DNA from 4 places in the Rhodococcus antarcticus genome. Region 4 is predicted to be linked to each of the others. Evidence: riboswitches for the same ligand, from Rfam matches in the RefSeq annotation. Region 4 holds a riboswitch; each other region holds the start of a gene.
The links. Region 4 has a riboswitch for S-adenosylmethionine ahead of RHODO2019_RS10550 (ABC transporter ATP-binding protein). Riboswitches for the same ligand answer to the same signal wherever they lie in the genome.
Positions count from the first base shown of each region.

Region 1: another riboswitch for S-adenosylmethionine. It lies ahead of RHODO2019_RS18340 (LLM class flavin-dependent oxidoreductase); the one in region 4 lies ahead of RHODO2019_RS10550 (ABC transporter ATP-binding protein).
Region 2: another riboswitch for S-adenosylmethionine. It lies ahead of RHODO2019_RS11965 (cysteine dioxygenase); the one in region 4 lies ahead of RHODO2019_RS10550 (ABC transporter ATP-binding protein).
Region 3: another riboswitch for S-adenosylmethionine. It lies ahead of RHODO2019_RS02740 (bifunctional o-acetylhomoserine/o-acetylserine sulfhydrylase); the one in region 4 lies ahead of RHODO2019_RS10550 (ABC transporter ATP-binding protein).

Region 1 covers NZ_CP110616.1:75,438-83,165, reverse strand. The annotation lists gene RHODO2019_RS18350 (substrate-binding domain-containing protein) at 1-322, shown strand, start outside; gene RHODO2019_RS18345 (hypothetical protein) at 1,131-1,991, shown strand; SAM riboswitch class I at 2,231-2,318, shown strand; gene RHODO2019_RS18340 (LLM class flavin-dependent oxidoreductase) at 2,615-3,940, shown strand; gene RHODO2019_RS18335 (hypothetical protein) at 5,302-6,351, shown strand; gene RHODO2019_RS18330 (hypothetical protein) at 6,633-7,127, opposite strand; gene RHODO2019_RS18325 (hypothetical protein) at 7,487-7,728, opposite strand, start outside.
Region 2 covers NZ_CP110615.1:2,452,512-2,460,239, reverse strand. The annotation lists gene RHODO2019_RS11980 (sensor histidine kinase) at 1-321, shown strand, start outside; gene RHODO2019_RS11975 (response regulator transcription factor) at 334-1,011, opposite strand; SAM riboswitch class IV at 1,100-1,210, shown strand; gene RHODO2019_RS19350 (putative leader peptide) at 1,386-1,472, shown strand; gene RHODO2019_RS11970 (acyl-CoA dehydrogenase family protein) at 1,530-2,750, shown strand; SAM riboswitch class IV at 2,884-2,995, shown strand; gene RHODO2019_RS11965 (cysteine dioxygenase) at 3,053-3,541, shown strand; gene hisN (histidinol-phosphatase) at 3,633-4,460, opposite strand; gene RHODO2019_RS11955 (hypothetical protein) at 4,573-5,481, opposite strand; gene RHODO2019_RS11950 (ABC transporter family substrate-binding protein) at 5,582-7,270, opposite strand; gene RHODO2019_RS11945 (ABC transporter ATP-binding protein) at 7,463-7,728, opposite strand, start outside.
Region 3 covers NZ_CP110615.1:538,997-546,724, forward strand. The annotation lists gene metX (homoserine O-acetyltransferase MetX) at 1-778, opposite strand, end outside; gene RHODO2019_RS02740 (bifunctional o-acetylhomoserine/o-acetylserine sulfhydrylase) at 808-2,130, opposite strand; SAM riboswitch class IV at 2,247-2,364, opposite strand; gene RHODO2019_RS02745 (malate dehydrogenase) at 2,438-3,430, opposite strand; gene RHODO2019_RS02750 (NADP-dependent isocitrate dehydrogenase) at 3,558-5,771, opposite strand; gene RHODO2019_RS02755 (MFS transporter) at 5,916-7,169, shown strand; gene RHODO2019_RS02760 (exodeoxyribonuclease III) at 7,214-7,728, shown strand, end outside.
Region 4 covers NZ_CP110615.1:2,195,053-2,202,780, reverse strand. The annotation lists gene RHODO2019_RS10565 (phosphoinositide-specific phospholipase C-related protein) at 1-341, shown strand, start outside; gene RHODO2019_RS10560 (hypothetical protein) at 413-898, opposite strand; partial or broken gene RHODO2019_RS19345 (heme-binding protein) at 1,343-1,689, opposite strand; SAM riboswitch class IV at 1,894-2,006, shown strand; gene RHODO2019_RS10550 (ABC transporter ATP-binding protein) at 2,320-3,111, shown strand; gene RHODO2019_RS10545 (aliphatic sulfonate ABC transporter substrate-binding protein) at 3,177-4,217, shown strand; gene RHODO2019_RS10540 (ABC transporter permease) at 4,306-5,046, shown strand; gene RHODO2019_RS10535 (glycosyltransferase family 2 protein) at 5,557-7,728, opposite strand, start outside.

The sequences.
Region 1 (7,728 bases), on a different replicon from region 4:
CCTGTACTCCACTGCCGGCTACTTCGAGACCTTAGCCACGGCGGAAAGCCTGGACCTCAGCGCCCGCTACGCACGGAAGTACGGTTCTGATGCGCCGGTCCTCAACAGCGTGGGTGAGTCCTGCTACGAAGGAATGCTGCTGCTGGCCGAGCTCATCGGCGGGGCACGATCTCTCGACGTTGCCAGCCTGTGCGCCAGCGCGCCCGGGACGATCTACTCCAGTCCCCGGGGCGAGGTCGCCGTCACCGGGCAGGACCTCGAACAACAGGTGTACCTCGCCCAAGCGGCAGGCTTGAATTTCGATATTCTCACAGCCCTCTAAGTTTAATTGGCTGAACCTGTTCACCTGTGCAGCGATAGATGTAAGGCGCTCATCGCAGGGACGGGGTAGTCGGGCTCGGGGCGTAGCGGACCATGGTCACCCGCAGCGCATAGCGTCCGTCCACTTCACAAGGCCCGCGGTGTGCAAGTCAGCCGCAGCGATGCCATCCACGCGTTCCTGACCAGGCTGCGCGCCGCCGGCCACCATGCCCTGCACCTGGACTGGCGCACCGACGACCTCGGGAACCCTGGGACGGACTGCTCGCCGACGCAGTCCTGCTGCACCTGGACCGGGCCCAGCTCGAGGACCTCTTGCACCGCGACCGACGCGCGGTGACCACCGACGGGGTCCTGGGTTTCACCCTGAAGAGGGCGACGGGTCGGGGTGGACCACCGACCAGCTCGACCAGCCCCACCCCTTCACCTGCTGGCACGAACCCGCCCTGCGCGAGGTCCTCGCCCGCATCGGGTGGGCGGTGCGACACCGGCACCACATCGACGGCCGATACGAACCCTGGCTCTACGTCTGCGCACTCGCCTACCAGCAGACTCGATGAACCCAACGCAGGACGCGACCAGTGGACTGCGGATGGCTCGGCCGGTAGAAGACTGCCGCGGCGACGGTCGAACCCGTCGGCCGATGCTGTGTGGCCGTCCCGCAAGGGATCCCCTGCGGGACGTCGCGGGCGGAACGGCCGAAAGCCGTGGGCGTCGTCGAAGCTGGTTCGACTGTCGGGACAGTGCCGTCTCACGTGGTGGAGGACACAGAGGCGCCCGTTCCCGTCGTTCGGCGGACCTACAGTGGGACCGTGCCGACCTTCACCGCGTCCGTTGACGGCGGCGACGACGACGACGACGCTGGCCTGACCGAAGAGCAGCGGGCTGCGCTCGTCCGCGCGTTCTCGACGCCGGCGTTCACGCGCTCAATGGAGCAGCTCCGGCAGCAGATCAGCAGCCCTCTCGAGGGGGCGCTCCAGCAGCTCAATCAGCAGGTGACGGCGGGAGTCACCGCTCAGCTGGAGCCGGTGCTGAGGGCGTCTAGGTTGCGGAATGAGGCCCTGATGAAGGCGATCCAGCCGCAACTTTCGGCTCAGGTAGCAGCGCCGTTGCGGATGCGGGCGGTCCTGGAACCGATGTTCGCGCAGATCGCGGAGCGGCAGAGGGAGTGGGCAAAGGCGCTCGCGGTGCCTCTGATGGCGAACGCCCACATTCAGTCGCAGCTCGCCGGCCTTGCGGTGAACTCGGAGTTCACCCGTTCGTTGGATCGAGTCAGTGCGCTGTCGCGGCTGCGTTTGGAGCTTCCGGACGCTGCCGGGTTCGATCGGTTGTCGGAACTGATCGACGAGGGCGAGTTCGATGCGGAGACGCTGTCGGCTGCAGAGGACGGCGTTGCTGCGGACGCTGAGCTGTCCGCAGCGATCGACGAGGCGGCCGAGGTGTTGTCCGAGGCTCGCCCCTGGATCTCACGCGTGCGGGCCCGTCAGATGGTGGTCGTGTGGGTGTGGCTGATGTGGACTGCGGCGTTGACGGTCGTGGCGGTGGCCGCGCCTTCAACGATCGCGACGTACGTGAGTCTCGCGGGGCTGCCGGCGGGTAAGGAGGCCGCGAAGAGGGCTGGCGAACAGTTCGACCGGCGCTTCCCGCCGGAGGACGAGCCGGTCGGCGGCTGAGCCCCGCCCGGTCAGTGTCGGCGCTTTGGGGTCAGCAGGGTGAGCCGAGTCATCATGCCAAGTGGCGGCGTCCTCGCAAGCGGATCCCCGTGCGAAACGGCGTGGATGTTCGGGGTGAGGGTCTGGAGAGGGTGACCACCGGTGGGCTGGGGCGGCGTCGAGCTCGTCAGGGTCACCCGCGCTCGCCTTCCCGGACACTGCTCGACCGGGAGGGAGCAGCCTGTGGTCTACTTCTGCCTCGACCATCCAGAGCGGCTGAGAGACCTGGCTCGACGACGCCGCAGCAACCATCGTTCGCGAAGGTGCTACCGCCAGGACCGATGGAGGAACACTGCTGTGAGCGCGTCGACCCGTGTCCTCGACACTCCCTCGCACGCCCCGCCGACTAGCGGTGCGCTGCGCCGCGTGGGCGCCGCGGGATCCGTCGGCACCACGATCGAGTGGTACGACTTCTATGGCTCTGCCGCTGCCCTGGTCTTCAGGCCCGCTCCGGAGACCCTGCACCGTGACCTGACTGCGCCGACCCGGGCACTCCCCGAGCGGGTCGTCGAGCCGGTCACTACGTGGGCGCGGGGGTACTGACCGTGGGCGCGAGCGACCGTATCCGGTTGTGTGCCTTCGCCATGGGGTGTGCCGGTCACCAGAGTGCGGGGTTGTGGACCCACCCGGGTGACCGCTCGACCTCCTACACCGATCTGTCGTACTGGACGGACCTGGCGCGGCTGCTGGAGCGCGGCGGGTTTGATGCCCTGTTCCTGGCCGACGTCCTGGGTGTCTACGACGTGCACGGTGGGTCGCGCGACACCGCGGTCCGTGCGGGGGCTCAGGTGCCGCTGATCGATCCGATGCTGACCATCCCGGCGATGGCCGCGGTCACCGAGCGTCTTGGGTTCGCGGTGACGTCGTCGGTGACCTATGAGCACCCCTGGGCCACGGCGCGCCGCTTCACCACCCTGGACCACCTCACCAACGGCCGGGTGGGGTGGAACGTGGTCACCTCCTACCTGGCCAGCGCCGCGCGCGGGTATGGCATGGGGGAGCAGGTGCCCCACGACCGGCGCTACGACCTCGCCGAGGAGTACGTCGAGGTGTGCGCCGCGCTGTGGGAGGGCAGCTGGGAGGACGGTGCGGTGGTCCACGACAGTGCCTCAGCCACCTTCACCGACCCGTCCAAGGTCCACGACGTCGACCACGACGGGGAGTTCTTCTCCGTCCATGGCCCTTTCCTGTGCGAGCCGTCACCCCAGCGCACCCCGGTGGTCTTCCAGGCGGGGGCCTCGGCCCGGGGGCTGGAGCTGGGCGGGCGAATCGCCGAGGTGGTGTTCGTCTCCGGGCCGACAACGGCGGCGGTGCGCACCATGGTCGACGGGGTGCGCGCAGCCGCGCAGGCCGCCGGGCGGGACCGGGGCGACATCAAGGTGTTGACGATGCTCACCCCCGTCCTCGCCGACACTGACGACGCCGCCTGGGCCAAGCACGCCGACTACGTCGCCCACTCCAGCCGGGAAGGTGCCATGGCCCTGTTCGGGGGGTGGACGGGGGTGGACCTGTCCGGGCTGGACCCCGACGCCCCCCTGGAGCACGTCGAGAACGATGCCACCCGCACCGCGCTGGCCGCCTTCACCACCGCCGACCCCCACGCCGCGTGGACGGTCGGCTCGGTGGCGGAGTTCGTGGCCGTCGGCGGGCGCGGACCGGTGCTGGTGGGCTCCCCGACCACCGTGGCCGACGAGCTCGAGCGGTGGTGCGAGGAAGCCGACGTCGACGGGTTCAACCTGGCCTACGCCACGTCGCCAGGCACCTTCACCGACGTCGTCGACCTCCTGGTCCCCGAGCTACGAGCCCGCGGCCGGATCCTGGAGCCCGAGGGGGCCACGCTGCGCGAACGCCTCGTCGGCGGAACAGCGCGGCTGTCCAACTCCTCATGGGTAGGCAAACACCGAAAGTAAATGCCCCCTCACCGGCCCGCCCGACGGCACCCCTGCAGCACCGGCACTGACCTGCTGGGCGCGCGCCGTCCCAGGGCCCTAGCAACGGGAGCGGTATCGATTGCCCCGCTGCACAACGCGTTTCGAAGTGCCGATAAGAGAGATTATGACAAGTCAGGAGCCTTGACTGGCTCTTCCGGTGCTACCTGCCCTCCCCGGTGTCCCGGTCCTTATGGGGGCCCACCGGCGGAGTCGTCGAACCTCTGGCCCGGACGCCCCTTGGTTTCGTGCCAGGCTCCCGCTGCCGGGCCGCCTCCACGGTGTGGCGCTGCCCGCGTATCAGCTGGCTCCCCGAGCGCCCCGGCAGGCTCTACTGCCCCACCCCGGGCACCCTCCATTGCACCGGCGCCGACCTGGACGGGTCCGTACAGCTGCTCGAGCACCGCGGTGCCCCGGTTCCCGGCGATGACCACCCGGGCGGCCGTGAGGTCCTGCACCTGGCGGCCGCGATGCTGCCTGCGCAGCCGGTCACAGTCGCGTGTTGACAGCCCGTGACTGCCATGTTGCACTGAGATCTACCTCACATCAAACTCACACCGTTGGCGAACCCCCTCGGCCGAGTGGGCCTCACCAGCTGGTCGCGTGCTCCGCCTCCACGGACCGTGCGGCGATCGTGGAACGCGGCAACTTCGACGCGCGGCTATCCCGGCCGGCAGGCCGATCACAAGTTGGTCGTCAAGGCCCAGCGAGGACGGTGATGCGGTGGCCAGAAGTAATGATGTCGCCGCCCAGCCTGCGAGTACCCCTGGTAGGACGACGACGGGAACGCAGCCCCTTGATCAGTTGCCGGCGGCAGCGCTGATCCAGCTGGGCTGGACGGCGCAGCGCCTGGACCGGGCGCGCCCGCGGAGAGTGATGGCGTCGACGGGCCTGCCCGATCGCCTGTCCGGACTCTCCGGACACGGCGAGTTCGACTGTGCCCGGGTTGACCTCACCCTGGCCTCGACGTGCGTCGCCGCGATCGCGGCGACGCTGTCGTGGCCCACCGACCGGGTTCCGGAGCTCACCGCGGTGACGACGGCTGCGCATGCTCACGGCGCCGCGCTCGCGGACCGCCTCTGTGGTCGCCGGCGCCACGGAGGCCCCCATCGTGGCGGTCTGGGCGATCTACGCCTCCGACGTGACCGGTGGTGGGAAGGTCGCCGGACAGCTCAGCGCAGTGGCGGGCTACCTCGTGTCGTACGCCCGGACGGTCGGCACCCGGAACAGGGCGCCGCCTACAAGGCCGGTATGCCGCTATGAGGCTCGCCGATCGACTTCGTCTACGCCGAGGCCGTGTCCGGCCCCCCGTCGGACCCCGCGACGAAACGGGGTGGGTGGCAGTGACAGTGACCGCAGCAGCGGCCAGTCAGGCGACGGTGGCAGTGGCAGTGACCGCAGCAGCGCCCACTCACGCGACGGTGGCCGCGTCAGCGGGCAGGCAGCACCGCTCCGATGAAGAGGGTGTCAGGGCGAAGCAACTCGGGAAGAAGCGGCAGACCATGGGACTAACAAACGGTTTGACAAGATGGGGCGTCGCCACGCCCGCTCTAGTCGCCATCGGCGTTCTCGGATGGAGTGCTTATAGCGCCGCAACTCCGGCCGCCGTGGAGGGAACGTCCTCAGGAAAGGGCTTAACCACTGCAGCAAGTCAGACCACCGGACTCACCATGGATGACCATCACGCGCTCGGGCTGGCGATCTGGGGCGTGGCCGCGTTCATGGTCGCGATTCTTCTGTTGTTAGAATTCTCTGCGTCGCCACGCCAGTCGAGTAACAAGTTTGGCTTCCTCGACAGCATCGTTGGTGTTGACGGCCGAATATCGACGAGCAAGACCGTCGTGTTCATATGGACCCTCGAACTCGCAGCCGCGCTCATCCTTCTTTCTGGCATCGTCGTATGGGACCGCAACCCTGCCGTCACCGCCGATCACGTCTTCGGCACAGGCGATTGGAACGCCTATTCGTTATTGCTCGGCGGCCCGTTCGCGGCCGCCGTCATAGCCAAGGGCATCACCGCCTCAACGACCACAACGACCACAACGACCACAACGAATCCGATCCCCAAATCGAACACCCAAGACGTTACGCCGTTAGTGAGCTTGTCTGGGATGACTGATAAAGGTGCAGCGCTGAAGGACATAACCAGTAACGATGACGGGTCGACGAGCCTAGCCGACAGCCAGTACGTCATCTTTTCCCTCGTCGCGATGGTGTACTTCTTTGGCGCGTTCGTCGGCAATATTGTCGACTACACCAGGACGACCGACGTCACGAAGATTCACCTCGGGTTGCCCACGATCCCGTCCGCCCTCCTCGGCCTGACCAGTTTGGCGGCGCTCACCTACGTTGGTAACAAGGCCGCAGCCACACAAGGCCTAAACCCCTCCTAGCTCATCACGACCTGGGTCGGCGCGAATCAACCTGTAACAGCCACCATGGCGAACTTGCCCGCGACCGTGACCCCGGGGAACGTGGTTGTCATCTGCACCACCGACTACTCCACGCCGGCTCTCCAGCTGAACGTCACCGGATTTCGGCGCAGCACATTTCCCTCGCCCCCGCCATCGCATCAGTCCTACCGCGCGGTTCGGCGTAGTTGAACTAGCGAACGAGTGGACGGGGGTGGCAGCGCCGTCTTGTCCCTTGAAGACCGTCCGCGCAACTGCGCGTCCTACGGCGCCGTCGGTGCGGTGCCGAGGACCTGGCGGTAGGCACCCACCCAGTCGGTGGCGATGGTGTTCTGGGCGTCGGCCAGGGTCATGCGGTGGGCGCAGACCAGGTCGTGCAGGGCGGTCTCGAGCGTGTCCTTGGGGTTGGGGGCGGCACCCGGTTCGGGCCACAGGTTGCGGGGGCTGTTCGGGGACCCACCGAGCTCCAGGGGCACCAGGTGGTCCAGCTCGTAGCTCGAGCTGGGACCACGGTCGTTGTAGGCGCGCAGCGTGGACTTCTTCTCCGTGCTGGTGACCGAGGCGGGGGGCCGCACCGTGGAGGTGTACCCACCCCGCCGGCAGATCGTCGTACCGATCGTGGCCTGGGTGACGTGCGGGTCAACCGCACCCGGGGTGCACGCGGGGTCGGGCAGGGTCCCGTTCTGTACGGCCCGGGCGTGACAGGTGCCCGGGGCCGGGAACGGCTGGGCGGTGCCGTGGTCAGGGTCCTCCGCCACCACACCACCACTAGCGCCGGCAGCGGAGGTCACCGACCCGACGCCCCCACCACCGCCACTAGCCCCACCGCTCGAACCGGCCGGGGTAGAAGTGCACCCGGCGGTCATCACGCTGGCGACACCCAGCAGGGACAGCAGGAGAACGGCCCGGGTCGACCTGGGCGCCCGGCGGCGGCTGGTCCGAGCTCCCGTTGTCGCCGCATCGGCGGACTGGTCATGGACGAGCTCAGACACCGGTGCTCTTCCGTCGTCGAGGGGTAGGACACCGCGAGAACAACGACGCGTTCTGCCGAGCACTGACCGCGTGAGCCGGTCGGCCAGCCCGCCCAGCACGGGTGACGGCACCATTGCGGCGGGGGTCACCGCTCCAGTCCGGGTTCCCGCTGCCGGGCTGCTTCAACGGTGTGGCGTTGTCCGCGACGCAACTGGCTCCCAGGTTGTCCGGGCAGGCTCGAGCGCCCGGCCCGGGTGGTCTGGGCCATCCCCGCCAGCCGGGGTGCCTCGGCACCGTGCTGCCAGGCCCCCCCAGGCCCAGACTCCGCCACCGTCTCGGGGTGCGTGACCGCAGCACCGTCGGTGCCGGCGGTGATGACGTGCCCGG
Region 2 (7,728 bases), 260 kb from region 4:
CGCCTGGCCAGGGTCGTGCGCAACCTCACCGACAACGCCGTGCGCCACGCCCACGGCCGCATCTGGGCGAGCTGCCGCGCCGACGGTGGCTGGGCCGTGCTGACGGTGGGCGACGACGGGCCGGGCATCCCCGCGGTCGAGCGGGACCGGGTGCTGGAGCGCTTCGTCCGCCTCGACGCCGATCGGGCCCGCTCGGCGGGGGGGTCCGGACTGGGCCTGGCGATCGTCGTGGAGATCGTCACCGCGCACGGGGGCAGCGTGGTGGTGGGGGAGTCCGCCGCCGGGGGGGCCGAGGTCGGGGTGCGCCTGCCGCTGGGGTGAGCGGGGGCCTGCTCAGCCGCCGTCGGCGTGCAGCCGGTAGCCGACCCCGCGCACGGTCTCGATGGCCCGGCGGTCGAACGGGGTGTCGATCTTGCGGCGGAGGTAGCCGACGTAGACCTCCACGACGTTGTCGTCGCCGGAGTAGTGCGCGTCCCACACCCCCCGCAGGATCTCCCCCTTGGTCACCACGTTCCCCTTGTGCCGCAGGAGGAACTCGAGCAGACCGTGCTCGCGGGGGGTCAGCGAGAGCTCGGTGGTGCCGCGGACCACCCGGCGCCGGCCGGGGTCCAGGGAGAGGTCGCCCGCCTCGAGCACGGTGGGGCGCGCCGGAGCGCCCCGGCGCTGCAGGGCCCGCAGTCGCGCCACGAGGACGACGAACGAGAACGGCTTGGTCAGGTAGTCGTCGGCGCCGAGGTCGAAGGCGTCGGCCTGGTCGTACTCGCCGTCCTTGGCGGTGAGCATCAGCACGGGCGTCCAGACGTCCTTCGCGCGCAGGCCCTTGAGCACGTCGTACCCGTTCAGCCGCGGCAGCATGATGTCGAGCACGATGACGTCGTAGGTGGCGTTGGTGCCCATCCAGAGCCCGTCGACACCATTGTCGGCGATCTCGACCACGACGCCCTCGGCGGTGAGCCCCCGGCGCACCGTCTCGGCCAGGCGCGGCTCGTCCTCGACCACCAGCACCCGCATGGGCTCACGGTACCCACCAGCGGTTGCTCCCAGATGGTGGGAGGGCACGGTTGACGTGGCGGTGTCGGCGCCGCCAAGATCCACCACAGGTCACGAGTGCCAGCGTCAAGCCCCGGCTCGCTGGCCGGCAACCCTCCGCCACGGTGGGGTGCTCCGGGTGACGACCAGGCCCCGGTGACCACCGGGGCAAGCGTGGACCTCCGGGTCCTGGACAAGGGGAGCCGCCGTGCCTGAGCACCGCACCGATCTCCTCGGCGTGCACCCGCTGGCCGTCGCCGACGTGGACTGTCGCTGACCCCGGTCGTCCCCGCCTCCTGGTCCATCCCTCGCCGAGCCGCCCGTCGCGCGCGCCCGGTCCCACCTCCGGAGACCTCGTGTCCCGATCCCTGCGTCCCCGCGTGCCCCTGGTGCGCCGCCGTGCCGTCGATCTCCGGCGCACGGCGAGCGCGGTGTGTCCCTGAGCTCGTCGCCAGGACCACACCCCCTCGATCCGCCCCTCGATCCTCCAGGAGCTCCCCGTGACTGCCCAGCTCGACACCCGTCCCGCCCCGCTCGACCCCGGCACCACCCCGTTCGAGGCCGCCCTGGCCCGCGCGGACCTCGTCGCCGCCACCCTGCGCGCCACCGCCGCTGAGCGGGACCACCTCGGCGCCAGCCCGCGCGCGGAGGTCGAGCTGCTCCGCGAGCACGACCTGCTCCAGGTCCAGGAGCCCGTGGTCCTCGGCGGGGCCGGGCTCGGCTACGCGCAGGCCTCGCTGCTCACCCGCCGCGTCGCGCGCGGCGACACCTCCATCGCCCACCTGCTGGGCTACCACTACGCCCAGACCCGGATCGCGCACCTGTTCGGCACCGCCGAGCAGGCTGCCGAGCACTCCCGGCGCAACGCCGAGGGCCGGCTGTTCTGGGGCGGGGTGCAGAACCCCCGCGGCGCCGACGGGCTCGTGCTGACCCGCGACGGGGACGGCTTCCGCCTGAGCGGGCGGCGCACCTTCGCCTCGGGTGCGAGCCTGGGCGACCACCTCTCGGTCACCGCGACCCTCGACGACAGCCTCGTGTTCGTCTCGCTGCCCGCCGGTCGGGCCGGGTTCACCGCCCTCGGCGACTGGGACAACATCGGTCAGCGCCTGACCGACTCCGGGGGCGTGGTCTTCGAGAACGCGAGGGTCGAGCGCTCGGAGATCCTGGGCGAGGACCCCCTGACGGGCCGGACCCCGAGTCCGTACCAGACGCTCGTCACCCCGCACTGGCAGCTCGCGTTCGTCAACTTCTACCTCGGGACGGCTGAGGGGGCGCTGGAGGAGGCCCTGGACTGGGTGCGGCTGCACGGCACCGCGTGGGAGAGCTCGGGCGTGGACCGGGCCGGCGACGACCCCTACGTCCTGCAGACCATCGGGGAGGTGCGCAGCGAGGTCCGGGCGGCGGCGCTGCTCGCGGACCGGGCGGGACGGGCGCTGCAGACGGCCCTGGACACCGGGCCGGAGCTGACCGACGACGAGCGGGCGGAGGCAGCCGTCGCGATCTACGAGGCGAAGGTCGTGACCACGACGACCTCGTTGTCCGCGGCCAGCCGGTTGTTCGAGATCCAGGGGGCGCGGGCCACCACCAGCGGCTACGGCTTCGACCGGCACTGGCGCAACCTGCGCACCCACACCCTGCACGACCCGGTGGCCTACAAGGCCCGCGAGGTCGGCGACTGGGCGCTGAACCGTCGGGCACCGGAGTTCTCGCTCTACCGCTGACCCCCGTGGACCGGTGACCGGGGAGCGCTCGTGGTCGTGTCGAGCACGAGCGCTCCCCGTCCCCCGCATCCCGGGAGGCGGGGGACGGGGAGCGGCTTGACAGCACCGACGACTGGCGAACAAGATCACCCCAGGTCACGAGCGCCAGCGCCGAGCCCCGGCGCGCTGGCCGGCATCCCCGCACTGCGGCGGGGTGCTCCGGGTGACGACCAGGCCCCGGCGTCGCGTCGGGGCCCGCGAGGACCTCCAGGCGCACCCCCAACGGTGGTGACGCCCGGTGCCCAGGACGGACGAGGACCACCGTGAACACCCCGCTGCTGACCCCCACCACCCACAACCGCCTCACCACCCGGCTGGCCGAGCTCGTCACCGCCGCGGCGGCGCGACCGGACCTGTGGCGCCCGCTCGTGCGCTTCTCCGAGCGCGACCGCTGCTGGAGCCGGCTGGAGGGCCCGGGCGACGTGGACCTGTGGCTGCTCACGTGGACCCGCAGCCAGAGCACCGACCTGCACGACCACGGGCGGTCGACCGCGGCGCTGACCGTGGTGCAGGGCACGGTGACCGAGGTCCGACCGGACGGACACGGAGGTCTGCGGGCCGACACCCTGGGCGTGGGCGGGCTCCGCACCGTGGATCCCGGTCACATCCACGACATCCGCAACGACGGTGACGAGCCCGCCGTGAGCATCCACGGGTACTCCCCGCGCCTCGAGCAGATGACCTTCTACCGGGTGGTGGACGGCACGCCCGTCGTCGACCGCACGGTGCGAACCGACCAGCCGGAGCTCTGAGCCACCCCCGACCACGTCGCTGCACCGACCGCCTTGTCACAGGTCGGTGCGCAGGGGCGTCGACGGTGGCCGCCTCCCGGGGTCGTGGAGGTCAGCGGTCGCTCAGGGGTGGGGGAGCCGCCGCCGTGCGCGGGGCCAGCGCCCCCAGCACCGCACCGTGCAGGCGCCCGTTGCTGGCCACCGCGCTGCCCGCGTGCGGGCCGGGGGTGCCGTCCAGCGCGGTGAACGCACCCCCGGCCTCGCGGACCAGGACGTCGAGCGGGGCGAGGTCCCACAGCGACACCTCGGGCTCGGCCGCCACGTCCACCGCACCCTCGGCGACCAGGCAGTAGGAGAAGAAGTCCCCGTGGCCGCGCACCCGCCAGACGGCGTCGGTGAGGTCGAGGAACGCCTCGCGCAGCCCGGCGTCGCGCCACCCGGACAGGCTGGAGAACCCCAGGCTCGCGGCGTCGAGGGAGTCCACCGCCGACACCGCGAGCCGGCGGACCGGCGCGTCCTGCACCCGTAGCCACGCGCCGTCGCCGGCACTGGCCCACCACCGCCGACCCAGGGCCGGGGCGCTGACCACGCCGACCACGGGGACGCCGTCCACCAGCAGGGCGACCAGCGTGGCCCACACCGGGACCCCACGGACGTAGCTCTTGGTTCCGTCGATCGGGTCGAGGACCCAGCAGCGGCCGGCGTTCACCACCGTGCCGCCGAGCTCCTCGCCGAGCACCGCGTCGGCCGGGCGCTCGTCGGCCAGCAGGTCCCGCACCGCGCGCTCCACGGCCAGGTCGGCGTCGGAGACCGGGGTGAGGTCGGGCTTCGAGCTCACCTGCAGGTCCAGCGCACCGAACCGGGCGGTGGTGATGGCGTCGGCGGTGTCGGCCAGCCGGTGGGCGAGGGCGAGGTCGGCGGAGAACCCGGTGTCGGTCACGAGCGGCGACGCTACCGTCGACCGGTGACCGGTCCGGCGACCGTGCCACCCTGGGCTGCCACCTCGTGGACGCCGGGCCGCTGGTGCGCACCCGCGGGGTGCACCGCCGCGTCTAGCTCGGGTCGCTGCCCTGCACGGCGGCCGCCCACAGCGCCAGCGCCGCGGTGACCAGGGTGGCGCCCAGCCAGACCGGCACCCCGCCGCCGTCGAGCAGCACCCAGAAGATGCCGACGAACGGCGCGGGGGCCAGCAGCACGCCGTCCACCTGGAGCTGGCGTCGCAGGGGGGCGCTGCGTGCGGCGCGCTCCCGGGCCCCGGTGTCGGGGCGGGAGGGGTTGTCGATCAGCCGGCCCTTGGGCTCCGCCGTGCGCACCCGGCCGGAGGGGTACACCCAGCCGCCGTCCACCTGGAGCGCGCGGAGGGCGCCGGTACCGTGCACCGCCACCTCGGCGGGGGACGCGAGGGTGACGAGCACGGGGTCGAAGTACACCGGGAAGCGCTGCACCGGGGTGGTTCCGACCACCTCGATCCACGAGCGGGACAGCAGCCGGTGCTGCTGGCGGACCCGGCGCACCCGGAGCAGCCGGGGTGCGGAGCGGCGCAGCCGGGCGCGGGTGAGGATGCGCTGCAGCCCCACGCCGAGCACCACCACCACCAGCAGGACCAGGACGGCGAGGTGGGTCGTGGCCCGGTCGCCGGACACCACGGGTGGGCTCCCGGGCAGCACGACGCGCGTGGGGTCGGCGGGGTCGTAGGCGACCGTGGTGGGGGAGGTGGGCACCCCGTCGACGGCCACCTGCACCGTCCGCGCCCGCCCGTCGCCACCGGTGAACGTCACGGTGGCTCTGCCGTCGGCCGCCGCGGTCACGGTGGCCGATGCTCGTGCCGTCAGCGGAGCGAGGGCGCGGCCCGTGGTGTGGACGGTGCGCAGGTTCACCACGGCCAGGACGGCCAGGACGGCCAGGACCACCCCGGTGGTGAGCCCGCCGTGGCGGAGGGCGCGCGGACCGGGAGCTCTCACCGGTCCATCCTCGCGCACACCTGCCGGCGACAGGTGCACCACCCGACGACGCAGGGCCCGAGGAGGCGAACTCCTCGGGCCCTGCGGTGCAGCGGGTCGATCAGCTCTTCGTGAAGCCGATCTTGGTGTAGTCCACGTCGCCGAAGCCGGGCGAGCCGAAGTTCGCGACGGTGGAGCGCACGGCATGGTTCTGCGGGCGCTGGTAGAGCAGCAGGGAGAAGCCCTCGTCCCAGATGGCCTTGTCGATCTGGTTGGCCAGGTCGATCTTCTTGGCCGGGTCCAGCTCCTGGTTGGCCTGGGTGAACAGGTCGTTGATCGACGTGTCACCGATGCGGCCGTAGTTCTGCTGGACGTCGGCGTACTTGCCGTAGATGGAGCCCGAGGAGCTGACCGGGAACGGCGTGCCGAGCCACGCGAAGTGGGTGATGTCGAAGTTGCCCACGTTCACGAAGTCCTTGAAGAAGCCCGCGCTGGGCACCGTGTCGATGGTCAGCTTGACCCCGATGACCTGCAGGTTCTGCTGGACGATCTGGGCCTCCTGGGCGGAGGTGGCCACCCCGGTGGGGATGACGTCGCGGATCTCCAGGGTCTTGCCGTCCTTGGTGCGGGTGTCACCGTTCTTCACCCAGCCGAGCGCGTCGAGGGCCTTGGAGGCGGCGTCAGGGTCGTAGGAGACCACCGAGGAGTTGTCCTGGTAGCCGTCCAGACCCTCCACGTAGATGTGGTTGCCCAGGGTCTTCGGGTTCTGGGCGATACCGTTGAGCAGCGCCTGGGCGATGCCGTCGCGGTTGATGCCCTTCATGACCGCGACGCGCAGGTCCTTGTCCGAGAGGATGGATCCGGCGGCGCCGTTGAAGGTGAGGTGGCGGTAGTCCGGGGCCAGGGCCTGCCGCACGCTGACGCCCTGGGCGTCGCGGGCGGTCTTGTTGTCGTTGACGCTGGAACCGATGTTGGTGTAGTCGATCTCGTTGTTCACCAGGGCCTGCACCTGCGCCGCCTGGTCCAGCGCGACGTAGGTGATGGAGCCCAGCACGGGCTTGTCACCCCACCAGGCGGCGTCGGGCTTGAGCGTCACCGTCTTGGCCGTCTGGTCGGTGGAGTCGTACTTGAACGGTCCGGCGGTGACGCCAGGGCTGGTGGTCAGAGAGGTGTTGAAGGCGTCCGGCGTGGCGTTGACGGCCTTCGGGTAGAGCGGGCTGAACAGGGACTGCCAGTCGGAGAACTTGTTGGTGAAGGTCACCACGGCCTGCTGGGCGTTGGTGCCCATCTCGACCTTGGCGATGTCGGAGTAGCCGGTGCTCGAGGAAACCTGGAACGCTGGGTTGGTGCCGTTGAGCGCCTTGAACTGGGCGTCGAAGTCCTCCCAGCTCACTGCACTGCCGTCGCTCCACTTGGCCTTTGGGTTGATCGTGTAGGTGACGACCTGCGGGTCGGTGGACGTCAGCTTCACGTCGGTGAAGTAGTCGGCGAAGACGGTGGGCTTGCCCGCGGCGTCGAAGAAGAAGGGGCGCGGGTACAACGAGTTGATGATGTCGGCGTTGTCCGACAACGTCCCGTCGAGCTCGTTGTAGTTGAAGTTTGGGGGGATTTCGTTGATGGCCCAGCGGAAGTTGCCGCCCTGCTGCAGGGAGCTGACGTCCTGGGGGTTGATGTCGGCCTGGCCGGCCGTCTGCGGAGCCGCCGCGGCCCCGCCACTGTTGTTGCTGCCACTGCTGCCGCACGCGCCGGCGAGCAGCGCGAGGACGGCCAGGGGTGCGGCCAACCTCCACGCGCGTCGGTTCAGGCTCACTCGAGATCCTCCTGGGACTGTCGGGGACGGCACCGGATCGGTGTCGTGATGGCGGGAACCTTACGACACCGTGAGCGTGGCGAACATTGCGGAAACGTCACGATCGCGAGACATGCGAACTGCTGTGGGGCAACGGGATGCGACCGATCGCCCGTCCGTCCACTGGGGACGGACGGGTGACGTGACGACCCGTCAGGGGGTGGCCGGGGCCCCCGCGAAGTGGCAGGCCACGTCGTGGTCGGCGCCGTGGGACTCCCGCACGGGCTCGACGTCGATGCAACGGGACTTCTGGGTCTCGTCGAGGGTGAGGAACTTGGGGCAGCGCGTCCTGAAGCGGCAGCCCGACGGCGGGTTCGCGGGACTCGGCAGGTCGCCGGTGAGCAGGATCCGCTCCCGGGTCCGCTCCGTGACCGGGTCGGGCACCGGGATCGCCGAGAGCAGAGCCTGCGTGTAGGGGT
Region 3 (7,728 bases), 1.7 Mb from region 4:
CGAACCGACCGGCGGGGTCGTCGGGCTGGTCGTGGTTGGCGTAGCGCTCGTCGAGCTCGACCTCGGCGCGGTAGGTGAGGTGCGCGAGCAGCCGAGCCAGGCCGAGCCCGGTGCGGGGGCTGCGGCCGGTGCCGTGGTAGCTGCCGCCCTGCCAGTCGGGGTCCGCCGTGATGGCGCGCACCTGGGCCGACTGGGTACCGATCTGGTCGGCCGTGGCCCGGGCGCCGGCGGCCAGCACCAGGGCGGAGCGGACGCGGCCGGGGTGGCCCACGGCCCACTCCAGCGCGCGCATGCCGCCCATGGAGCCGCCGACCACCGAGGCCCAGGCGTCGATCCCGAGGGCGTCGGCGAGGGCGAGCTCGGTGCGCACCTGGTCGCGGATGGTCACGGCGGGGAACCGGGCACCCCACGGACGCCCGTCGCGGTGGGACGAGGACGGCCCCGTGGTGCCGCGGCAGCCGCCGAGCACGTTGGGGGCGATGACGCACCAGCGGTCGGTGTCCAGCGCAGCACCCGGTCCGACCATGCCCTCCCACCAGCCGGGGGAGGGGTGCTCGGGCCCCGCGGGGCCCACCACGTGGGAGTCCCCCGTGAGCGCGTGCAGCACGAGCACGGCGTTGTCCCGTGCGGAGCTCAGCCGGCCCCAGCTCTGGACGGCCACCGTCACGTCGTCCAGCACGGCACCCCCGTCGAGCTGCTGCCTTCCCAGCGTGACGTGCTGCAGCACCCCGTCCGAGCGCAGGCTCGGACGGGGTGCTGGCCGGGTGGTGGGGGTCATGCTGTCCGAGGTGCCCGTGCAGACCCCGGTCACGCCCCGGCCGCGGCGGCGAACCCGACCTGCAGGTCGGCGAGGATGTCCTCGAGGCCCTCGATGCCCACGGCCAGGCGGACCAGACCGGGCGTGACGCCGGTGCTGGCCTGCTCCTGCGGGGTGAGCTGGGAGTGCGTGGTGGACGCCGGGTGGATGACCAGCGAGCGCACGTCGCCGATGTTCGCGACATGGCTGTGCAGCACCAGGGCGTCGACGAAGCGCTTGCCGGCCTCGAGCCCGCCGACGATCTCGAACGCGAGCACCGCGCCGGGTCCCTTGGGTGCCAGCTCCTTGGCGCGGGCGTGCCACGGTGAGGAGCTGAGCCCGGCGTAGGTGACCGACTCGACGTCCTCGCGCGCGTCGAGGAACTCCGCGACGGCCTGGGTGTTGGCGACGTGCCGGTCCAGGCGCAGGCTCAGGGTCTCGATGCCCTGGCTGATCAGCCAGGCGTTGAACGGGGACACCGCCGCACCGAGGTCGCGCAGCCCCTGCACGCGGGCCTTGAGCACGAACGCCGGAGCGCCGAGGTCGGCGAACACCGCGCCGTGGTAGCTCGGGTCCGGGGTGGTGAAGCCCGGGAAGCGGCCCGAGCGCCAGTCGAACGTGCCACCGTCGACGATGACCCCGGCGACCGAGGTGCCGTGACCGCCGAGGTACTTGGTGGCCGAGTGCACGACGATGTCCGCGCCGTGGGCCAGCGGCTGGATGAGGTACGGCGTGGCGATGGTGTTGTCCACGACCAGCGGCACACCCACCGAGTGCGCGACCCCGGAGACGCCGACGAGGTCGAGCACGTCCCCGCGCGGGTTGCCGATGGTCTCGCCGTAGAACAGCTTCGTGTTGGGCTGCACCGCCGCCCGCCACTGCTCGAGGTCGTCCGGGTCGTCGACGAACGTCACGGAGATGCCGAGCTTGGGCAGGGTGTGGTGGAACAGGTTGTACGTGCCGCCGTACAGGCTGGGGCTGGAGACGAGGTGGTCTCCGGCCTCGGCGATCGTCAGGATGGCCAGGCTCTCCGCGGCCTGTCCGGAGGCGGTCAGCAGGGCGGCGACCCCGCCCTCCAGCGACGCGATCCGCTGCTCCACCACGTCCTGGGTGGGGTTCATGATGCGGGTGTAGATGTTGCCGGGCTCGGCCAGGCCGAACAGCGCGGCGGCGTGGTCGGTGTTGTCGAAGACGTAGCTCGTGGTCTGGTAGATCGGCAGCGCGCGGGCGTTCGTCGACGGGTCGGCCGTCTGGCCCGCGTGGACCTGCTTCGTCTCGAAGCTCCAGCCGGCGGACGGGTCGGTCGGGACGGTGGTCGGGTCGGTCTCGGTCATCGGTGGTCTCCGTGGGGTGCGGGCACACGTGTGCCCTCTGCTGGGTGGGCTGGGCCGGTCAGCAGTGTCGACATCGCATGGTGGGGGCTCCTCGACGAGGGGCCCGCACTCGCACGGGCCCGCGCTTGCCGTCCGGAACCTCTCCGGACGGCCTGGTCAATCACCCGGGGCACCCCACCGCGGAACGAGGGTTGCCGGCCAGCGAGCCGGGGCTTGACGCTGGCACTCATGACCTGGGCGCGATGGTAGCGCGCGCCCCACGCGGTGTGCACCCGAGGTGTCCGACCCGTGGACACCCGCCTCGACCTCAGCCCAGCAGGCCCAGCCCGGCCACGGCGTCGCGCTCCTCGACCAGCTCGGCCACCGACGCGTCGATCCTCGCCCGGGAGAACTCGTCGAGCTCCAGTCCTCCGACGATCGAGTAGGAGCCGTCGGCGCAGGTGACGGGGAACGAGCTGATCAGCCCCTCGGGCACGCCGTAGGAGCCGTCGGAGGGCACGGCCATGGACACCCAGTCCCCGTCAGGGGTGCCGTGCACCCAGTCGTGCACGTGGTCGATGGCCGCCGAGGCCGCCGAGGCCGCCGACGACGACCCGCGGGCCTCGATGATGGCCGCCCCGCGCTTCTGCACGGTGGGGATGAACTCGCCCTCCAGCCACGCCTGGTCGTCGACCAGCTCGGTCGCCACCGTCCCGCCGACCTCGGCGCGGAACAGGTCGGGGTACTGGGTCGCGGAGTGGTTACCCCAGATGGTCATGTGCCGGATGTCGGTCACCGGGCGCTGCGTGCGCGACGCGAGCTGGGCCAGGGCCCGGTTGTGGTCCAGGCGGGTCATCGCCGTGAACCGCTCGCGGGGGACGCCGGCGGCGTTGCTCATCGCGATGAGTGCGTTGGTGTTGGCCGGGTTGCCCACCACGAGCACCTTGAGGTCGTCGGCGGCGGACTCGGCCAGCGCCCGGCCCTGGGTGGTGAAGATGGCCCCGTTCGCGGCCAGGAGGTCGCCGCGCTCCATGCCCTTGGTGCGGGGGCGGGACCCGACGAGCAGGGCGACGCTCGCACCGGCGAAGGCCGTGGTCGCGTCGTCGCTGATGGAGATGCTGTGCAGCAGCGGGAACGCGCAGTCGTCGAGCTCCATCGCCACGCCCTCGGCGGCCCCCAGCGCGGGGGTGATCTCCAGCAGGCTCAGCGCCACCGGGGTGTCGGGACCGAGCATGGCGCCGCTGGCGATGCGGAACAGCAGGCTGTACCCGATCTGCCCGGCGGCTCCGGTGACGGCGACGGTGACGGGTGACGGGCTCATCGCGGGGACTCCTCGGGGTTCGGCGGACCGGACCTCACCGACGCTACCGCTGTGCGGGATCTCACAGGGGACGACGGGCGCGACGCGACCCCCGACCGGTGCGGTCGGGGGTCGCGGGGCGGGTGGCTCAGAAGGCGTCGATGAGCCCGTTGAGCGTCGCGCTGGGCCGCATGACGGCGTCCGTCCTCGTCCTGTCCACGTGGTAGTAGCCACCGAGGTCCACGGGGTTGCCCTGCACCGCGGCCAGCTCGCCGACGATCGTCTCCTCCGCGGCGGCGAGGTCGCCCGCGAGCCCCGCGAACAGCGCTGCGAGCTCGGGGTCGGTGGTCTGGGCGGCCAGGGCCTGGGCCCAGTAGAGAGCCAGGTAGTAGTGGCTGCCCCGGTTGTCGATCTCGCCGACGCGGCGTGCCGGGGAGCGCCCCTCCTCGAGCAGGCGGCCGGTGGCCTCGTCGAGCGCAGCCCCGAGCAGCCCGGCGCGCGGGTTGTCCGTCTTCTCGGCCAGGAACTCCAGCGAGACGGCCAGGGCCAGGAACTCGCCCAGGGAGTCCCAGCGCAGGTGGTCCTCCTTGACGAGCTGCTGGACGTGCTTGGGCGCGGAGCCGCCGGCGCCGGTCTCGAACAGCCCGCCGCCGTTCATCAGCGGGACGATGGAGAGCATCTTCGCGCTGGTGCCCAGCTCCATGATCGGGAACAGGTCGGTGAGGTAGTCGCGCAGGACGTTGCCGGTGACGGAGATGGTGTCCTCGCCGCGACGGGCTCGGTCCAGGGTGTACCGGGTGGCGTCGGCGACGTCCATGACCTCGATCGTCAGGCCGTCGGTGTCGAGCTCGGCCAGGTGCGCCCGCACCTTGACCAGCACCTGCGCGTCGTGGGCGCGGGTCTCGTCGAGCCAGAACACGGCCGGCGAACCGGTGGCGCGGGCGCGGTCCACGGCCAGCTCCACCCAGTTGCGGACGGGGGCGTCCTTGGTCTGGCAGGCGCGCCAGACGTCGCCGGCTGCCACGTCGTGGCTCAGCAGTACCGTCCCGGCCGCGTCGACGACGCGGACGGTGCCGGCCGCACCGATCTCGAAGGTCTTGTCGTGGCTGCCGTACTCCTCGGCCTTCTGCGCCATCAGGCCGACGTTGGGGGTGGTGCCCATCGTCGTGGGATCGAAGGCGCCGTGCTCGCGGCAGAAGTCCACCGTCTCGGCGTAGAGCGGGGCGTAGGACGAGTCGGGGATGACGTACTTGGTGTCCTGCAGCTCGCCGGCGGTGTTCCACATCTGTCCCGAGCTGCGGATCGCGGCCGGCATGGAGGCGTCGATGATGACGTCGCTGGGCACGTGCAGGTTGGTGATGCCCTTGTCCGAGTCGACCATCGCGAGCGACGGACCGCTCTCGTAGCCGGCGGCGATGGCGGCCTCGACGGCCTCCCGCTCGGCGCTCGGGAGTCTGCCCAGGGCTGCGAGCACGCTCGCGAGGCCGTCGTCGGGGTCTGCTCCCACCGAGGTCAGCGCGGCGCCGTGCTCGGCGAAGACGGCGGGGAAGAACGCCTCGACGACCCGGCCGAAGATGATCGGGTCGGACACCTTCATCATCGTGGCCTTGAGGTGCACGGAGAACAGCACCCCCTCGGCCTTCGCGTCGGCGATCTGCTGGGCCAGGAAGGCGTCCAGGGCGGCGCGGCGCATGACGGAGGCGTCGACGATCTCGCCGGCCAGCACGGGCAGCGACTCCTTGAGCACGGTCACGGTGCCGTCGGCAGAGACGTGCTCGATGCGCAGGGTGTCCGCGGCGGCCAGCGTCACCGAGACCTCCGAGTGCCGGAAGTCCCCGTCCAGCATCGTCGTGACGTGGGACTTGGACTCCGGCGACCACGCGCCCATGGAGTGCGGGTGCTTGCGGGCGAAGCCCTTGACCGAGGCGGGTGCGCGTCGGTCGGAGTTGCCCTCGCGCAGCACCGGGTTGACGGCGCTGCCCTTGACGGAGTCGTAGGCCGCGCGGGCCGAGATCTCGGCCTCGGTCCGCGGGTCCTCCGGGTAGTCCGGGACGGCGTACCCGGCGGCCTGCAGCTCGGTGACCGCGGCCTTGAGCTGCGGCAGCGAGGCGCTCACGTTCGGCAGCTTGATGATGTTGGCCTCGGGCGTCGTGGCGAGCGCGCCGAGCTCGGCGAGGGCGTCCGGCACCCGCTGGGTGTCGGTGAGCAGGTCCGGGAACTTGGCCAGGATGCGGGCGGCCAGCGAGATGTCACGCGTCTCGACGTCCACCCCGGCCTTGCCGGCGAACGCCTCGATCACCGGCAGCAGCGAGTGCGTCGCGAGCGCGGGTGCCTCGTCGGTGTACGTGTAGATGACCTTCATCGCTGCCTGCGCCTGCCTCTGCCTCGGGGTCCGTGGTGCTCGGCGACCACGCTAGCCCGTGCCCGCGCTGCGGCGCCCCGGGGTCGTCGAGCCCTCACTGTCGCGCGCCCGTCTTGATCGATCCATGACACGATCTGCGCCGTCATGACCCAGCTCCACGCCGCCCCGGCCGCCGCCACCGTTGCCCGCACCCTGCGTGACGCGCGGCGGCCGATCCTGGCCCTGGCGCTGGGTGGGTTCGGGATCGGCACCGCCGAGTTCATGGCCATGGGCCTGCTGCCGCAGATCGCCGGTGGCCTGGGGGTGTCCGAGCCGCGCGCCGGCAACGTCATCTCCGCCTACGCGCTCGGGGTCGTCGTGGGCGCCCCGCTCATCGCGGCCCTGTCGGTGCGGGTCCCGCGCAAGCGGTTGCTCGTCGCCCTGATGGTCCTGTTCACCGTGGGCAACGTCGCGGTCGTCCTCGCCCCCGGGTATGGCTCGGTCGTCGCGGCCCGGTTCCTGACGGGGCTGCCGCACGGGGCGTTCTTCGGGGTGGCCGCGCTGGTGGCCGCCTCGCTGGTGGAGCGGAGCAGCCGCGCGAGGGCGGTGGCCGCGGTGATGATGGGGCTCAGCGTCGCCAACGTCGTCGGGGTGCCGCTGGCCACCTGGGCCGGCCAGTCGCTGGGCTGGCGCAGCACGTTCGGGGTGGTCGCCGGGATCGGTCTCGCCACCGTGGCCGCGCTGCTGGTGTGGCTGCCGGACGTGCACCTGCCGGTGAGCAGCCCCCGGGCCGAGCTCGGTGCCCTGGCCCGCCCCCAGGTGTGGCTGACCCTCGGGGTCGGGGTGGTCGGCTTCGGCGGCATGTTCGCGGTGTACAGCTACATCACGCCGACCCTCACCGAGGTCACCGGGCTGCGCGAGGGCCTTGTGCCGCTCGTCCTCGCCGTCTACGGGGCGGGCATGGTGACGGGCAACGTGCTCGGCGGCTGGCTCGCCGACCGTGCGCTGGTGCCCGGCCTGTTCGTGCTCCTGGTGGCGATGGGCGGGGTGCTGGCCCTGTTCACGGTCACCGCGTCCAGCGTCGTCGGCGCGGTGCTGACCGTGTTCGCCATCGGCACCGCGGGCAGCGCGATGGTGCCGGGCCTGCAGACCCGGCTGATGGACGTCGCCGCCGACGCGCAGACCCTGGCGGCCTCCCTCAACCACTCCGCGCTGAACCTCGCGAACGCGGCCGGGGCCTGGCTCGGTGGCCTGGTGGTCTCCGCCGGCCTCGGGTACACCGCGCCCGCGTGGGTCGGAGCGGTGCTGGCCGCCGCCGGGCTCGTGGTGCTGAGCGCCTCGGCCCTGCTGCAGCGGACCCGGCCGGAGACGGTGCGCGGGGCGGCCCACCCGGTGGCGCTGGTCGACCAGCCGGCGTGACGGCGACACCGGTTCCGTCGGACCCGGTGGCTAGCCTCCCTGCCGTGCCGACCACCCCCACCCCGTCCCTGACCGTCTCCACGGTCAACGTCAACGGCGTGCGCGCCGCCGCGGGCAAGGGCCTGCTGCCCTGGCTGGAGCAGACCGCGGCCGACGTGGTGTGCCTGCAGGAGACCCGCGCCGACGACGGGCAGCTGCGGGTCGCGCTCGCCCCGGCCCTCGCCACGGGCTGGTGCCTGAGCTCCGCGGAGCCGGCCGTGCGGGGTCGCAACGGGGTGGCCGTGCTGAGCCGGGTGGAGCCGGTGGCGGTGCGGGTGGGCTTCGGGCACCCGGAGTTCGACGACTCCGGCCGGTACCTCGAGGTCGACGTCGCCGGGGTGACCGTGGCGAGCCTCTACCTGCCCTCGGGCGAGGCGGGCACGCCCCGCCAGCTGGAGAAGGAGCGCTTCATGGCCGCCTTCGCCGAGCACCTGGCCGGGCTCGTGGACCGTCCCGCGGTGGTGTGCGGGGACTGGAACATCGCCCACACCGAGGACGACCTCAAGACGTGGAAGGCGAA
Region 4 (7,728 bases):
TGCTCATGGAGAACGAGGGCGGGGGCGCGGCTCACCCGTGGCTGCTGCAGGGCTTCGACCAGGTCCAGGACACGAACTACGACGCGGCGACCCCGGAGCAGCTGGGCTGTGCCCGCAACCGTGGCACCGATCGGAGCCAGCTGCTGCTGGTGAACAACTGGTTGAACAGCTTCGAGAACACCATCACCGACGCCGGCCGCGTCAACGCTTACAGCAGCCTGTACCCGCGGCTGGAGACGTGTCGGCGCGAGCGCGGGATGATCCCGAACTTCGTGGCCGTGAACTACTACAGCCAGGGTGACGTGGTCGCGGTGGTGGACGCTCTCAACGGCGTCGGGTAGGCACGACATGCTGCGCCGGGACCACGCTGCGGGGCAGCCGTCCTCTCGACCAAGGACCCGGGAGGAAAGGCTCAGGACCGTGAGACGACGTCTGCGCTGATCAGGATCTCCACACGGTGGTCCGTGGTGAGCACGTTCAAGTATCCCGGGTCCACGCTGAGCACGTACCCGTCCACCGTGCCGCTGGTGGTCTGGATCCTCTCCAGGGGGACCCAGGGGGTTTGGCCGAAGGCCGCGATGAGCAGCACACCCACCCCGGCGACCACCGAGACCCGCGCCAACAGCGCAACCAGCAGTCGGCGCAAGAACGACTGCGGTGGGGTCCGGCGGACCATGGCCAGCACCCCGAACACCGCCACCGCGGCCAGGGGCAACCACCACAGGCCGAAGCTCAGCACGACCGCGAGGGACGTGGCCAGGGCGAGCGCGGCAACCAGCAGCACGGACGTGCGCCGCCTGCCGTCCCCCCACAGGTAGTCCGCGACCAGCAGCGGCATCAAGCACCCGACGAGCGCCGCCGTCAGGAGGTGCTCGGCGAGCAGCGATCCCAGGAGCATGGTGAGACCGTTCGTCACAGTCAGGGTCGTGCTGACGACGAACGCCGTGTCCCAGCGGTAGCCGGACACAGCAAATACTCGGAGCATCACGAAGACGAGCCCCCACAACCCCGCCTGAACAGCCCCATCAGCAAGACCTGGCTCGGCCCGCTGACGACGCGAAGAGCCACCAGCCGAGCTCGTCGAGCCAGAGTCACCGCGCGGTCCTGTGATTGACATCTACGACCTCCAGGCCGCCTGCTCGACCCTCCACGAAGGTCCCACTGACGGAGCCGAGGCTAGCTGACCGGACCCAACAGTCGACGCTGCCGGGATGCTTCAGCGGGCCTGGCAGCCCCGCGACGCGGCGTCCCGGTCGAGGATCGGGCTGCAGAACGGTGGTGTCCCGTGCGGTGACCACCGTCGCGTGGTGCGGCCAGCGGGGTTCGGCCCCGCCGGTCCCGGCTACGGCGCGAACACCGCCCGTCCGGCGTCGGCGACCTGGTGGTCCTGCTCGACACTGCCGGCGCGGACCCCGACCCCACCGGCCACCGCACCGGCGGCGTCCCGCAGCAGGACGCCGCCGCCGAGGACGACCAGCCGCCCGCCCGAGGTGGACTCGATGCCGAACGGGGTCTGGCCCGGCTGGACGAGGGGGCAAGGTCCTTCGTGCCGTCCATCGAGCTGAACGTCACCAGGTTCGCGCCGTCGTCGACCACCGCGATGTTCATCGGCTGCCCGATGCGGTCCGCCTCCGCCGTGCACGCCCGGACAACAGCCTCGGCCTGCTCCAGCGAGATGAGTCGTGCCATGTGGTGACCTCCTCAGCACTCAGAAGAACCCGGGTGGAAACCTCGGCGGGAACGCCGAGAAGCTCGTCGAGCTCGCGCACCCGACGTCGCCGTTCCTGGGCCCCAGCGCGGCCCTCTGTCCGACGCCCTCCATCGCCGGTGACCCTGGTCACATCGGGACGGCTGTGTTTGACAGGGTCGGAAGACCTCCCCAAGATCAGCCTCGGTCATGAGCGCCAGCGTCTAGCCCCGGCTCGCTGGCCGGCAACCCTCCTTCCGTGGCGGGGTGCTCCGGGTGACGACCAGGCTCCGGCATTCGTCCGGAGCAAGCACGGGCCGGGTCCGGCCCACGGCGGAGGAGAACCACGTGGACGAGAAGCTGGCTGCGTCACCGGACGCGCTGCACCCACCGCACGAGCTCGTGCTCCTGGCCGTGCACGTGCTCGCCGTCGCCGACGTGGACTGTCCCGGTCCCACGTCGCTCTGACCTCGACGCGCCCCACCCTCTCTCCCTGACCGCGCCCGGCCCGTCGCCGGTAGCGCCCCGCGGCCCCGTGCCGTCTCCCTCCCGCCCGTCCGCGCCCGTGCGCGGGCCCGTCCGACCGGAGAACCCGTGACCCCGCTCGTCTCCTGCTGCCCGGGAACCCCCTCGTGAGCACCGCCCACGGTGTCGTCCTCTCCGGTGTCGGCCGCACCTTCGGCCATGGTCCTGGTGCCCGGGTCGTCCTCGCCGACGTCGACCTCGAGGTTCGGGCCGGGGAGGTGGTGGCCCTGCTGGGGGCGTCCGGATCCGGCAAGTCGACCCTGCTGCGCCTGGTGGCCGGGCTGGACGCGCCCACCGCCGGCGAGGTCCGCGTCGGGCAGCGCCCCGTGCGGGGGATCGAGCAGCGGGCGGCCGTGGTGTTCCAGGAGCCGCGGCTGCTCCCGTGGCGGACCCTCGCGGCGAACGTGGCCTTCGGACTGCCCGACGGGACGAGCCGGGCCGAGGGCCGGGCCGCTGTCGCGCACTGGCTCGACGCCGTCGGGCTGAGCGGTTCCGCCGGGCACCGGCCGCGCGAGGTCTCCGGCGGCATGGCCCAACGGACGGCCCTGGCCCGAGCCCTGGTCCGGGGACCCGGTGTGCTCCTGCTGGACGAGCCGTTCGCCGCCCTCGACGCCCTGACCCGGCTGCGCATGCAGGACCTGGTCGACGAGCTGCAGCGCACCTCGGGCACCACCGTCCTGCTCGTCACCCACGACGTGGACGAGGCGCTCCAGCTCGCCGACCGCATCGTCGTCCTCGGCGCTGCGCCCGGGGCCGAGGAGGGGGCGGGGGTCGCGGTGCGCACCACCCTCGACGTGCCGGGGGCCCGCCCGCGCGACCGGGCCGACCCCGACCTCGCCCGGCTACGGGTGGTCCTGCTCGACCAGCTCGGCGTCCCCCGCCACACCCCGGTTCGATGACCCCCCGCACGCCGCACGCCGCCCTGCCGTTCGTCCCCCGTCCGCACTCCCCGAGGAGAACCCCCGTGAACCGCCCCCCGTCCCGCTCGCTGCTGCTTCGCACCGGCGTCCTCGCCGCCGCTCTCGCCCTGCTCGCCGGGTGCGTCTCCGGGGAGAGCTCCACCGGAGCCGTCGCCACCGGCACCGCCCCCTCGGGGACGGCCGAGCTCCACCTGGACTACGCCTACTACAACCCCGAGAGCCTCGTCATCAAGGACCAGGGGTGGCTCGAGCAGGCACTGCCCGGCACCAAGGTCACCTGGGTGCTCTCGAACGGCAGCAACAAGGCCAACGAGAACCTCCGCGCCGGGGCCGTCGACCTCGCGTCCACCGCCGGCACCCCCGCCCTGCTGGCCCGGGCCAACGGGTCCCCCCAGAAGGTCGTCGACGTGTTCAGCCAACCCGAGTGGTCCGCGATCGTGGTCACCGCGACCTCCGCCGTGACCGACGTCTCCCAGCTGCGCGGCAAGAAGATCGCCGCGACCCAGGGCACCGACCCCTACTTCTTCCTGCTGCAGACCCTCGCCACCGCCGGGCTCACCGCCTCCGACGTCGAGATCGTCAACCTGCAGCACTCCGACGGCAAGACCGCCCTCGAGCGCGGTGACGTCGACGCGTGGGCCGGACTCGACCCCTTCATGGCCCAGACCGAGCTGCAGGCCGGCTCCAAGCTCATCTACCGCAACCTCGCCTTCAACTCCTTCGGCGTGCTCAACGCCAACGAGTCCTTCCTGGCCGCGCAGCCGGCGACGGCCCAGACCGTGGTCGACACCTACGAGCGCGCACGAACCTGGATCGCCCAGAACCCCGACCGCACGGTCGACATCCTCTCCGCCGCCGCGCAGATCGCCCCACAGGTCGCCCGCCAGCAGCTGCAGACCCGCACCACGCTGGACATCGACCCGGTGCCCGGGGACACCCAGAAGACCGTCCTCACCCACATCCTCCCGCTGCTCGTCCAGGGCGGACTCGTCCGCAGCGCGTCCGACGCCACCACGGCGCTCGACACCCTGTTCGACCCGACCTTCGCCCAGAAGGCCGCCGGCACCCCCTCCACCGGGCGTTGAGATGACCCTGACCCAGGACATCGACTCCCCACCGATTGCCGTGTCCGCACCGCCCCGACGCAGCACCCGTCCCGGCCGGGGAGTGCTGATGCGCGGACTTCTCGGGCTCCTCGTCCCGGTCCTGCTCCTCCTCGGCTGGCAGCTCCTCGCCACCTCTGGCCTGTTCTCCGCCAGCCAGCTGCCCACCCCCGGTGCGGTGCTCGGGGCGCTGCGCGAGCTCCTCGACCGCGGCGAGCTCTGGCACAACATCGCCATCAGCACCCAGCGGGTGCTCCTCGGCGTCGCCGTCGGCGCCGGCAGCGGCTTGCTCCTCGGCGGGCTCGTCGGCCTCTCCCGACCGGTCCGCAGCGCTCTCGGACCCACCATCGCCGCCCTGCGGGCCGTGCCCTCCCTGGCGTGGGTCCCCCTGCTCCTGCTCTGGCTGGGCATCGGGGAGACCCCCAAGATCACGCTGGTCGCGATCGGCGCGTTCTTCCCCGTGTACACCACTGTCTCCGCCGCCCTGGACCACGTCGACCGCCACCTCGTCGAGGTCGGCCGCGCCTACGGCCGCCGCGGCATCCCCCTGTTCCTGCAGGTACAGCTGCCCGCCATCGCCCCGGCGACCCTGTCGGGGCTCCGTCTCGGCCTCGCCCAGGGCTGGTTGTTCCTCGTCGCCGCCGAGCTCATCGCCTCCTCGATCGGCCTCGGCTTCCTGCTCATCAACAGCCAGAGCACCGGCCGCACCGACATCCTCATCCTCGCCATCATCCTGCTCGCCGTGCTCGGCAAGCTCACCGACGGACTGCTCGGACTCCTCGAGAAGGCCGTGCTCCACCGCTTCGGCTGACGGGTGTCTGCTGCTCCCTGCACGCCGATCAGCTATCGGGCGGCCCCGACACTGGTGTCCGATGCTTCGGCGAACCGGCAGCGGTCTACGACGACACCGGTGCGGCCGGTGTGTGCTGAGGAGCTTGAGCAGCGGATCTCGTCGTTGCTCGCGTGTCGATCGCGTACCAGGCCATCCAGGTGATCGGAAAGGCCACGCCGCAGATCGCGACCAGGATGTGGCGGTGGCCGCCGAGGCGACGACAAGCCCCAACTGAGGTGAGCACGGCGAGCGGGGACGCCATCGCCCTCATCGGCGTTCCGTGTGGACCACCCGTCCGGGAGGCATCGGCTCGAGGCCCGAACTGCTGGCGCGGTCGCCGGATCCCGTTCGTCATGCGGCGACGGGATCCCCGACCGGGTATGCCCGATACAGCCCATGGTTGAATTCCGCCCCACGCCAACGTGGTCTGCTGCCGGTCGGCGAAGTTCTCGGGGTTCTTCCCCAGCGGAGTGGCCCGGGGCGGCGACGTCAGCCGAGACGTTGGTGGTCGCGGTGTGCGAGATGGTGTTTGCCCGCGGTGGGAGCGGTCGAACTGGGGCGGGTGTTGGTGCGGTGTTGGTCCCACCGGGCGTGGACGACCCTCGGCAGGGGATGCTTGGTGTGGGTCGGGTGGGTGCGGGCGGCCGTGGTGGGGGTGTATCCGGTCGATGCGGCGGTGGGGGCCGGGTGCAGCTGGGTTCGTGGTGAGTGGGCGCCGGGGGTGGCTTCGACCTTCGCGTTGTTCGCGGTGGCGGGGCGGGTGCGGAGGCGGTTGCGGGCTGGGGCGGTCAGGTCGGCGGCGGCGTTGCGCCATCCCATGTAGCGGGTGACGGCGAGGGCGAGGATGACCGCGTTGAGACCGCCCAGCACAGCGTGGGTGAGCCGGCCGCTGGTCGCGTCGATGCCGGCACCCGCAGACCACGCGGTGATCAGCAGCAGGGTGAGTGCGACGTAGAGGGCGGGGGCGGCGGTGCGGTCACTGACTTTGGGGGTCCGGCCGAAGGGTATGCGTTCACCGGTGATGGCTTGGTGCACCGACTTGACGACACCACCGAGGTTGACTGGCAGCATCAGCAGGTTCAGGGCGTAGATCTCGAGCAGGTCGCGGCGACGGCGGCCGACCAGGCGGAGGTCTCGGGTGTAGAGAGCGAAGTAGGGCAGGGAGGTGGCGACCAGCAGCACCCCGGGGACGGACTCGGTGAAGGGAACCATCAACAGCACCAGCAGCGCGATGTTCACGGTAGCGATGCTGACGAGGTAGTGCACCCTCATGGTCGCCTCACCGAGTCGGCCACGCAGGCCGGTCCGCAGGTAGGACCGCAGCAGCTTCGGCAGGATGATGAGACCACCGTTGGCCCAGCGTCGGCGCTGGATGAGCAGTGATCCGTAGTCGGCGGGGGTGGCGCTGTAGGCCAGCCGGGCCGGGTAGTTGTGCAGTCCCCAACCGGCGTCGACGAGGTCGACGGTGGACTCGGTGTCCTCGATGACCGTCCGATCTTGGATGTACCGGGTGACGAGGTGACCGCGTTCGACGATGACAGCGGCGATGTCAGCGAGCGCGGAGGTCCGCAGCAACGCATTCGCACCGACCCAGTAGGTGGCCCGAAAGTGGGTGGAGCCCTGGTGCACGAGGTGCATGATGTCGGTGGTGGCGCCGGCGGTGCGTTCCAGCGGGGCAGGTGCCCCGGGGATGGCCGAGTACGGGGTTTGCATGACTGCGGTGCGGGTGTGCTCGGGGCGGGTCATCTGCTCGACCAGGCGCAGTGCGTAGTCGTGCACGAGCATGCTGTCGGCGTCGACGGTCAACAGCCAGGGGCTGGCCGGGACGCACAGCACGGCCCCGGCCGGGACCTCCTGCTGCGGGGTGGGCCCCGCCACCGCCTGCAGGTGGGTCCCGTCCGGGTGGTGCGCTGTCCGCCAATCCCGGCCGAGCAGGGCGATGTAGGCGTTGAGGTTCATCGCCTTGTTCGGCTCGTGGGAGAGGTTCACGAACTGCTTACGTTCAAACGTGGACACCTCCACGGTGAACATGGTGGCCAGGCGGTGGTACTCCCGGTGAAGATGCTCCGACGTCAGGGTGTCGTCGCGGTGGCGTGCAGCGGTGCGCTGCGCCCGGTGCCGACAGGCTGCGGCCCGGGCGGTGAAGGTCAACGCGGTGAGCAGGCGGCTGGTGTGGTCGTGATCATCTTCCCGCGCCGCTTGGGCTTCGAGCCACCGGGCAACACCCTCGTACAGGTCCGCGACGTGCGCGGCCTCCGCGGCCCCGATCTCCTGCGACATGTGGGGGTGGGCGCCTCGGCGCGCGAGGAAGGAGCTTGCCTCAGCCGCAAGCTCCCGGGCGGGCCCGGCCAGCAGGTCGTGGATCTGCGCGGGCAACGCCCGCACCGCGGCGAGACCGGCTGCCTGCTCGGGTGTCTCCGGCAGGGGCGGGTCATCGACCAGGATGACGACCCTACGATCGGGGTACTCCTGCAAGGCGGCGGAGAGGACCGTTCCGCGGACGACCGCCACGTCCTCCCGGTAGGAGGGAATGAGCACGGTCAGCAACCCCGGGTCGGAGCCGGGGGCGAACAGGGCATCGAGACACTCCGGGTCGGGGTCCTGGGCCCTGCCGATGCGCCGGTAGTTGCCCCACCGGGCCAGCTGGTACACCACGTTTCC